Regions from separate parts of the Streptomyces sp. NPDC044033 genome, predicted to be linked through region 1. Evidence: riboswitches for the same ligand, from Rfam matches in the RefSeq annotation. Region 1 holds a riboswitch; the other holds the start of a gene.
What was found. A riboswitch is a leader RNA that binds a small molecule or an ion and turns the genes downstream of it on or off. The one in region 1 is predicted to bind thiamine pyrophosphate.

Region 1 (4,407 bases):
GACATGCGGCGGTTTCCCCCCGGGTCGGCGGTGTACGGGCCGTGGCGCGCGGCCCCGGCCCGTACACCGGACGGTCGGACATGTAACTGATGTGCGGCTGCGGGCTGATGCGCCTACGGACGGATCAGCCGGCGAGCGGCGTATTCGGCGGGGGTCGGGCGGCGAGCGCCCAGGCCCGGTGTGCTCAGACGGCGAGCGCCTGGGCTCGACGCTTCACCTCCGTGCCACGATTCTCCCGCAGGGCCTGCGCCGGCGTGCCGGGCAGGGTCGGGTCGGGGGTGAAGAGCCACTCCAGCATCTCCACATCACTGAAGCCGTCGTCCCGCAGGAGCGTCAAGGTGCCGGCCAGGCCCTTGACGACCTTGGCGTCGCCGATGAAGTCGGCGGGCACCTGGAGCACCCTGTTCTCGCCACGGCGCACCGCGATCACCTGGCCTTCCTTGACCAGCTGCCGGACGCGCGTCACCTCGATGCCGAGCCGTTCGGCGATGTCGGGCAGGTTGAGCCAGGCGGGGACGAGAGCATCGGTCTTTGCGTCAATCTCGGTCACAGGACAAGCCTGCCATCTAGGACTGACAGTCGGTAGCCGGGAGGGCCCGAGGGCGCGGAGCCCGTGTCGCGTCCCGGCCGGGCGCTCGCCGCCCGGGACACGCGCCGGCCCGCCCGGAGGCCGAGACCGGGCCCTCAGTCCCTCAGGCCGCCGGCCTCTCAGCCCCTCAGACCGTCGCGGACTTCAGCGGCACCGACGGGTCCGCGGCCTGCCGCTGGTCCAGCCGCGCGCCGCGCTCGATGAGCTTGCGCCCCTGGGCCAGGTCACGGGGGCGGCCCACCGCGAGCAGCGCGACCAGGACGCCCTCGCGCAGCCAGCACACCGACCAGGCGGCGGTGGCGGGGTCACCCCGCCACAGGAGTTCGTCGGCGGCGGCGTGGTGCCCCGCGTACTGCACGAACCGGCCGAACTGCTCGGACCAGAAGTAGGGCACCGGGTCGTACAGTGGCCCCTCGGCCTCGCCGCGTGCGATGTTGGCGGCGACGGTGCGCGGTCCCTGGAGCGCGTTGTCCCAGTGGTGCACCAGCAGCCGCTCGGCGTAGCGGGCGGACGGGAAGGAGGCGCAGTCGCCGACCGCGTAGACGTCCGGCAGGCTGGCGCGCAGCCGCTCGTCGGTGACCACGGACCGGTCCGCCGCCAGCTCGATGCCGGTCCCCGCCAGCCAGCCGGTCGCGGGGCGCGCGCCGATCCCGACGACCACCGCGCCGGCCGTCAGCCGGGTCCCGTCGTCCAGCAGCACGCTGCCCTCCGAGACGGAGACGACCCGGGCGCCGGTGAGCAGTTCGGCGCCGCAGTCCGCGTACCAGTGCGTCATGTGGACGGCGACCTCCGCGGGGAGGGCGCCCGCGAGCGGCCGCTCCGCGGCCTCCACGACGGTCACCTTGCAGCCCGCCTCGCGCGCGGCCGTCGCGAACTCCGCGCCGATCCAGCCGGCCCCGACCACCACGATGTCGTGCTGGTCGGCGAGGATCGGGCGCAGCCGCACCGCGTCGTCCAGAGTGCGCAGCAGGTGGACGCCGGGGACGCCCTCGCTGCCGGGCAGCGCGACGGGCTCGGCGCCGGTGGCGATGACGAGCCGGTCGTAGGGCTCGGGGCCGTCGGCGGTGTCCAGGACGCGCTCCGCGGGCCGCAGCCCGGTGACCTCGCGGCCGAGTCGCAGGTCGATGCCGAGGGAATCGAAGTCCACCTCGAAGGCGGAGCCCTCGGCCTTGCCGAGCAGCACGGCCTTGGAGAGCGGGGGTCGGTCGTAGGGCTGATGGGGCTCCGCGCCGAGCAGCGAGATGGCGCCGGCCCAGCCCTGTTCGCGGAGGGCGACGGCGGTCTGTACCCCGGCCACGCCCGCGCCGACGATCACGACGCGACGCCGGTCACTGGTGGTATTCGTCTGATCGCTCACCAGCTCACTGTATGGCTGCGGGCATGGTGTGCCGGAGCGTCGCGCAGAGAGATCTCCACCACAACCGGGGCCCGCGGCGGCCCGGTTGCGCGCCTGTAGGAGCGCGGTTCCGTATCGGACACTCCCTTTCGGCCGATTCGGGGCGCGTACTAGGGTGACCGGGGTAGAGCACTCGCGGGAGCCCGGGCGGACCGGGCTGAGAGGGAGGCTGGACGGCCTCCGACCGTACGAACCTGATCCGGGTCATGCCGGCGAAGGGAGGGGCTGGACACCCATGCACGCGTCTCCGTCAAAGCCACCGGGGTCGGCGCCCCCGGCGCCCTGCGGCACTCTCGATGTGCTCGTCATCGGCGGCGGCATCATCGGCCTGGTCACCGCCTGGCGCGCTGCCCAGCGCGGGCTGCGCACCGCCGTCGCGGACCCCGAGCCAGGCGGCGGCGCAGCCCAGGTCGCGGCCGGGATGCTGGCCGCCGTCACCGAACTGCACTACGGCGAACAGGATCTGCTCGCCGCCAACCTGGCCTCCGCCCGCCGCTACCCGGCGTTCGCGGCCGAGCTCACCGAGGCGAGCGGCCAGGACATCGGCTACCGCGCGTGCGGCACGCTCGCCGTCGCCCTCGACGCCGACGACCGCGCCCACCTGCGCGAACTGCACGAGTTGCAGCAGCGGTACGGCCTCGACTCGCAGTGGCTGTCGGGACGCGAGTGCCGCCGGCTGGAGCCGATGCTCGCGCCCGGCGTCCGCGGCGGTGTGCGGGTCGACGGCGACCACCAGGCCGACCCGCGGCGCCTCGCGCGCGCCCTGCTGGTGGCCTGCGAGCGCGCCGGAGTCGTCTTCCACCGGACCGAGGCGCGGCGCCTGACGGTCGCGGCGGACCGGGCGACCGGCGCCGAGCTGGCCGACGGCGCCCGGATCGGCGCGGCCCAGACCGTGCTGGCGGCCGGCAGCCACAGCGCGCGCCTCGCGGGCGTGCCCGAGCACGTGGTGCCCCCGGTCCGCCCGGTCAAGGGCCAGGTCCTGCGGCTGCGCGTGCCCGGCCCGTACGCGCCGTTCCTGTCCCGGACCGTACGGGCCGTGGTGCGCGGCGGCCCCGTCTACCTGGTGCCGCGTGAGAACGGCGAGCTGGTCCTGGGCGCGACCACCGAGGAGCTCGGCTGGGACACCACCGTCACCGCGGGCGGCGTCTACGAGCTGCTGCGCGACGCCCACGAACTGGTGCCCGGCATCACGGAGCTGCCGCTCGTCGAGACCCGCGCCGGGCTGCGCCCCGGCTCCCCCGACAACGCCCCGCTGCTCGGCCCGTCCGCCCTGCCCGGCCTCCACATCGCCACCGGCCACCACCGCAACGGCGTGCTGCTGACCCCGTTCACCGGCGATGTGATGGCCGAGGTGCTGGCCGGCGGCGGGCTCCCGGCGGCGGCCCTGCCCTTCTCCCCGCAGCGTTTCCAGGCCCCCGCACCTCAGGAGCAGCCCGTATGACGCCCTCTTCGCCCGCCTCCGTCCGGCTCTCCCTCAACGGCGAGCCCCGCGAGATCCCCGCCGGTCTGACCCTGGACCGGCTGGTGGCCACGCTCACCACCGCGCACAGCGGCATCGCCGCCGCCGTCAACGAGAGCGTCGTACCGCGCGGCCAGTGGCCGGCCACCGCGCTCGGCGACGGCGACCGCGTCGAGGTCCTCACCGCGGTACAGGGAGGCTGACCATGACCGACACCGCATTCCTCGCGGCGGCCCCGGAAGCCGCGGCGGCCGGGGACCCGCTGACCATCGGCGGCCGCGTTTTCGGCTCCCGGCTGATCATGGGTACGGGCGGTGCGCCCAGCCTGGACGTGCTGGAGCGCTCCCTGCTCGCCTCGGGGACCGAGCTGACCACGGTGGCGATGCGCCGTCTGGACGCGACCGTGCAGGGCTCGGTGCTGTCGGTGCTCGCCCGGCACCGCATCCAGGTGCTGCCGAACACCGCGGGCTGCTTCACCGCCGGCGAGGCCGTCCTCACCGCGCGGCTGGCCCGCGAGGCGCTCGGCACCGACTGGGTCAAGCTCGAAGTGGTCGCCGACGAGCGCACCCTCCTGCCCGACCCGATCGAGCTGCTGGACGCCGCCGAGACCCTCGTCGACGACGGTTTCACCGTGCTGCCGTACACCAACGACGACCCCGTTCTCGCCCGCAAGCTGGAGGACGTGGGCTGTGCCGCGATCATGCCGCTGGGCTCGCCCATCGGCTCCGGTCTGGGCATCCGCAATCCGCACAACTTCCAGCTGATCACGGAGCGCGCGGGCGTCCCGGTGGTCCTGGACGCGGGCGCGGGCACCGCCTCCGACGCCGCGCTCGCCATGGAGCTGGGCTGCGCCGCGGTGATGCTCGCCTCGGCGGTGACCCGCGCGCAGGAGCCGGCGCTGATGGCGGCGGCCATGCGGCACGCCGTCGAGGCGGGCCGGCTCGCGTACCGCGCGGGCCGAAT
Region 2 (4,407 bases), on a different contig from region 1:
TTCGCGATGGTGGCGGGCGCGCTGTGCATGCAGTACCTGATCGACGACGGGACCTGGTGGCACGGGCTGCTGCTCGGCTGCGCGGTCGCGGCCAGCGCCACGCTCGGGGACCTCGGCGAGTCCATGATCAAGCGGGATCTCGGTATCAAGGACATGGGCACGCTGCTGCCCGGGCACGGCGGGATCATGGACCGGCTGGACTCCCTGCTGCCCACCGCGCCGGTGGTGTGGCTGCTTATGGTGATCTTCGTCGGCAGCGGCTGACCTGCGCTTTTCCCGGCCAGGGGTTCGTTGTCCACAGGGCGGCGGACCCCTTTCCGGTTGTCTGCCACACTGGATGGACCATGCCTGTACCCGGAGAACTCACTTTCGTCGCGCCGCGCGGAGCCAAGAAGCCGCCGCGGCATCTCGCCGACCTCAGCCCCGCCGAGCGCCGCGAGGCCGTGGCAGCGATCGGCGAGAAGCCGTTCCGCGCCAAGCAGCTGTCGCAGCACTACTTCGCCCGGTACGCCCACGACCCGGCGCAGTGGACCGACATCCCCGCGACGGCGCGCGAGAGGCTGGCGGCCGAGCTGCTGCCGGAGCTGATGAGCGTGTTGCGGCACATCTCGTGCGACGACGACACCACCCGCAAGACGCTCTGGAAGCTGCACGACGGCACGCTCGTCGAGTCCGTGCTGATGCGCTATCCGGACCGGGTCACCATGTGCATCTCGTCTCAGGCGGGCTGCGGAATGAACTGCCCGTTCTGCGCCACCGGCCAGGCCGGCCTGGACCGGAATCTGTCCACCGCCGAGATCGTCCACCAGATCGTCGACGGTATGCGCGCCCTGCGCGACGGCGAGGTGCCCGGTGGTCCGGCCCGGCTCTCCAACATCGTCTTCATGGGGATGGGCGAGCCCCTGGCCAACTACAAGCGCGTCGTGGGCGCCATCCGCCGGCTCACGGACCCCGAGCCGGACGGGCTCGGCCTCTCGCAGCGCGGCATCACCGTCTCCACCGTCGGGCTCGTCCCCGCGATGCTGCGCTTCGCCGACGAGGGCTTCAAGTGCCGCCTCGCGGTCTCCCTGCACGCCCCCGACGACGAGCTGCGCGACACGCTCGTGCCGGTCAACACTCGGTGGAAGGTGCGCGAGGTCCTCGACGCCGCCTGGGAGTACGCGGAGAAGTCCGGCCGCCGCATCTCCATCGAGTACGCGCTGATCCGCGACATCAACGATCAGGCGTGGCGCGGCGATCTGCTTGGGAAGCTGCTCAAGGGCAAGCGTGTGCACGTCAACCTCATCCCGCTCAACCCGACGCCCGGCTCCAAGTGGACCGCGTCGCGTCCGGAGGACGAGAAGGCGTTCGTCGAGTCGATCGCGGCCCACGGCGTGCCCGTGACCGTGCGCGACACACGGGGCCAGGAGATCGACGGGGCCTGCGGACAATTGGCCGCTTCCGAGCGCTGATATGGTGCTTTCGCACAATTGAACAATCCGACAGGGGAGCGCACAGAGCGCTGAGAGTGCGGCCCGGCCGCAGACCCTCGGACCTGATCCGGGTCATACCGGCGTAGGGAGTCAGCTCACTCATGAACAGCAATATCCGGCGTGCCATCGGCGCCGCTGCCGTCGGTGCCCTCGGCGTCGCCACGCTCGCCGCCTGCGGCGGCTCCGGATCGTCGGCGTCGGACGCCAAGACGGTCACCCTGGTCTCGCACGACTCGTTCAACGCCTCGAAGCCCGTGCTCGCCGAGTTCACCAAGAAGACCGGCTACAAGGTCCAGGTGGTCAAGAGCGGCGACGCGGGCGCGGCCGTCAACCAGGCGATCCTCTCGAAGACGCACCCGCAGGGGGACGTCTTCTTCGGCGTCGACAACACCCTCCTCTCGCGCGCCCTCGACAACGGCCTGTTCACGCCGTACGCGGCCAAGGGGCTGGACCGGGTACCGCACGACCTCCAGCTCGACGCGGCAGCGCACCGGGCCACCCCCGTCGACACCGGGGACATCTGCGTCAACTACGACCGCGCGTACTTCAAGGACCACGGGCTGGCACCGCCGCAGTCCTTCGACGACCTGGTCAAGCCGCAGTACAAGAACCTCCTCGTCACCGAGAACGTCGCCACCTCGTCCCCCGGACTCGCCTTCCAGCTCGGCACCGTCGCCAAGTACGGCGAAGACGGCTGGCAGAAGTACTGGAAGAAGCTCAGGAGCAACGGCGTCGAGGTCGTGGACGGCTGGGAGCAGGCGTACAACCAGCGGTTCTCGGGCTCCGCGGCAGGCAAGAAGGCCAAGGGCGACAAGCCGCTCGTCGTCTCCTACGCCTCCAGTCCGCCCGCCGAGGTGCTGGATGCGAAGCCGCAGCCGAAGGAGGGCCCCACCGGGGTCGCGACCGGCACGTGCTTCCGGCAGATCGAATTCGCGGGGCTGCTGAACGGGGCGAAGAACGCCAAGGGCGCCAAGGCGCTCCTCGACTTCCTGGTGAGCAAGGAGTTCCAGGAGGACATGCCGCTCCAGATGTTCGTCAAACCGGCGAACCAGGACGCGAAGCTGCCCGAGGTGTTCACGAAGTACGGCGCGAAGATCTCCGACCCCGAGACCCTGGCCCCGGAGCAGATCGCCAAGAACCGTGAGCAGTGGGTCAAGTCGTGGTCGTCGCTCGTCCTGAAGTAGAGCCCCCGGGCAACGCGCCGGACGGCACCGCTCCCGGCCGCGCGGCGGCGGATCGCCGGACCGCCGCGCGCGGGGCCGCGGCGCGGCTCGCGCTGATGGCCGTGCCGCTCGCGTTCTTCGCCGTCTTCTTCGCCTACCCCGTCGCGGCGATCGTGGCCCGGGGGCTGAAGGACGGCGGGCACTGGCAGTTCGGCCGGATAGCCGATGTGCTCAGCGACCCGCAGATCGGGCACGTCCTGTGGTTCACCACCTGGCAGGCCGCCGCGTCCACCGCGCTGACCCTCGCCCTCGCGCTCCCCGGCGCGTACGTCTTCGCCCGCTTCGACTTCCCCGGCAAGCAGGTGCTGCGCGCCGTGGTGACCGTCCCCTTCGTCCTGCCGACCGTCGTCGCGGGCTCGGCGTTCCTGGCCCTGCTCGGCCGCGGCGGACTGCTCGACGAGATGTGGGGTGTCCGCCTCGACACCACGGTCTGGGCCATTCTCCTCGCGCACGTCTTCTTCAACTACGCGGTCGTCGTACGGACCGTCGGCGGCCTGTGGGCGCAGCTCGACCCGCGCCAGGAGGAGGCGGCGCGGGTGCTGGGCGCCGGGCGCTTCGCGGCCTGGCGCAGGGTGACGCTCCCCGCGCTCGCGCCCGCCGTGGCGGCCGCGGCCCTCATGGTCTTCCTCTTCACCTTCACCTCCTTCGGCGTCATCCAGATCCTCGGCGGCCCGCGCTACGCGACGCTGGAGGTGGAGATCTACCAGCAGACCGCGCAGCTCCTGAACCTGCCGACGGCCGCCGTGCTCTCGATCACGCAGCTGCTGGCGGTGGGCGTGCTGCTCGCCGTGCACGCCTGGACCGTACGGCGCCGGGAGTCGACGCTCCGGCTGGTCGACGCGGCGCAGACATCGCGGCGGCCGCGGGGCGCGGGGCAGTGGGCGCTGCTGTCGGGGGTGCTGGCCAGTGTCGCCCTGCTGATCCTGCTGCCGCTGGCCGTGCTGGTGCAGCGTTCCTTCGACGGGCCCGACGGCTACGGCCCGGCCTTCTACCGTGCCCTCGAATCGGCCGCCGACAACGGCGGCACCTTCGTCGTCGCGCCGCTGGAGGCGATCGGCAACTCGCTCTCCTACGGGCTCGCCGCCACGGCCATCGCCGTGGTCATCGGCGGGCTGGCCGCAGCAGCCCTGACGCTACGGGGCGGGGCGAAGGGCGGGGCGAAGGGCACGGGCCGGCTCGTACGGGGCTTCGACGCGCTCCTCATGCTGCCGCTCGGCACCTCCGCCGTGACCGTCGGCTTCGGTTTCCTCATCACCCTCGACAAGCCGCCGCTGGACCTGCGGGACTCCTGGATCCTGGTGCCGCTGGCCCAGGCGCTGGTGGGCGTCCCCTTCGTCGTACGGACCATGCTCCCGGTCCTGCGCGCGGTCGACGCGCGGTTGCGGGAGGCCGCCGCGGTGCTCGGGGCGTCCCCGCTGAGGGCCTGGCGGGAAGTGGATCTGCCGCTGGTGGGGCGGGCGCTGGCGGTCGCGGCGGGGTTCGCGTTCGCGGTCTCGCTCGGCGAGTTCGGGGCGACCGTCTTCATCGCCCGGCCGGACAGCCCGACGCTGCCGGTCGCGGTCGCCCGGCTGCTGAGCCGGCCCGGGGAGATGAACTACGGGCAGGCGATGGCCCTCAGCACCATTTTGATGCTGGTATGCGCGGTGGCTCTGCTGGTACTGGAGCGCATTCGCACCGACCGTTCGGGAGAGTTCTAGATGGCCCTGCTGCGA

Region 2: another riboswitch for thiamine pyrophosphate. It lies ahead of AC07AB_RS19840 (thiamine ABC transporter substrate-binding protein); the one in region 1 lies ahead of thiO (glycine oxidase ThiO).

Annotation. Positions count from the first base shown of each region.
Region 1 is NZ_JBWKFF010000045.1:11,006-15,412, forward strand. Features, by position in the region: gene thiE (thiamine phosphate synthase) at 1-5, opposite strand, end outside; gene AC07AB_RS39490 (Rv2175c family DNA-binding protein) at 185-550, opposite strand; gene AC07AB_RS39495 (NAD(P)/FAD-dependent oxidoreductase) at 717-1,946, opposite strand; TPP riboswitch at 2,111-2,223, shown strand; gene thiO (glycine oxidase ThiO) at 2,221-3,426, shown strand; gene thiS (sulfur carrier protein ThiS) at 3,423-3,647, shown strand; gene AC07AB_RS39510 (thiazole synthase) at 3,650-4,407, shown strand, end outside.
Region 2 is NZ_JBWKFF010000010.1:205,211-209,617, forward strand. Features, by position in the region: gene AC07AB_RS19830 (phosphatidate cytidylyltransferase) at 1-264, shown strand, start outside; gene rlmN (dual-specificity RNA methyltransferase RlmN) at 345-1,451, shown strand; TPP riboswitch at 1,474-1,578, shown strand; gene AC07AB_RS19840 (thiamine ABC transporter substrate-binding protein) at 1,574-2,656, shown strand; gene AC07AB_RS19845 (ABC transporter permease) at 2,752-4,392, shown strand; gene AC07AB_RS19850 (ABC transporter ATP-binding protein) at 4,393-4,407, shown strand, end outside.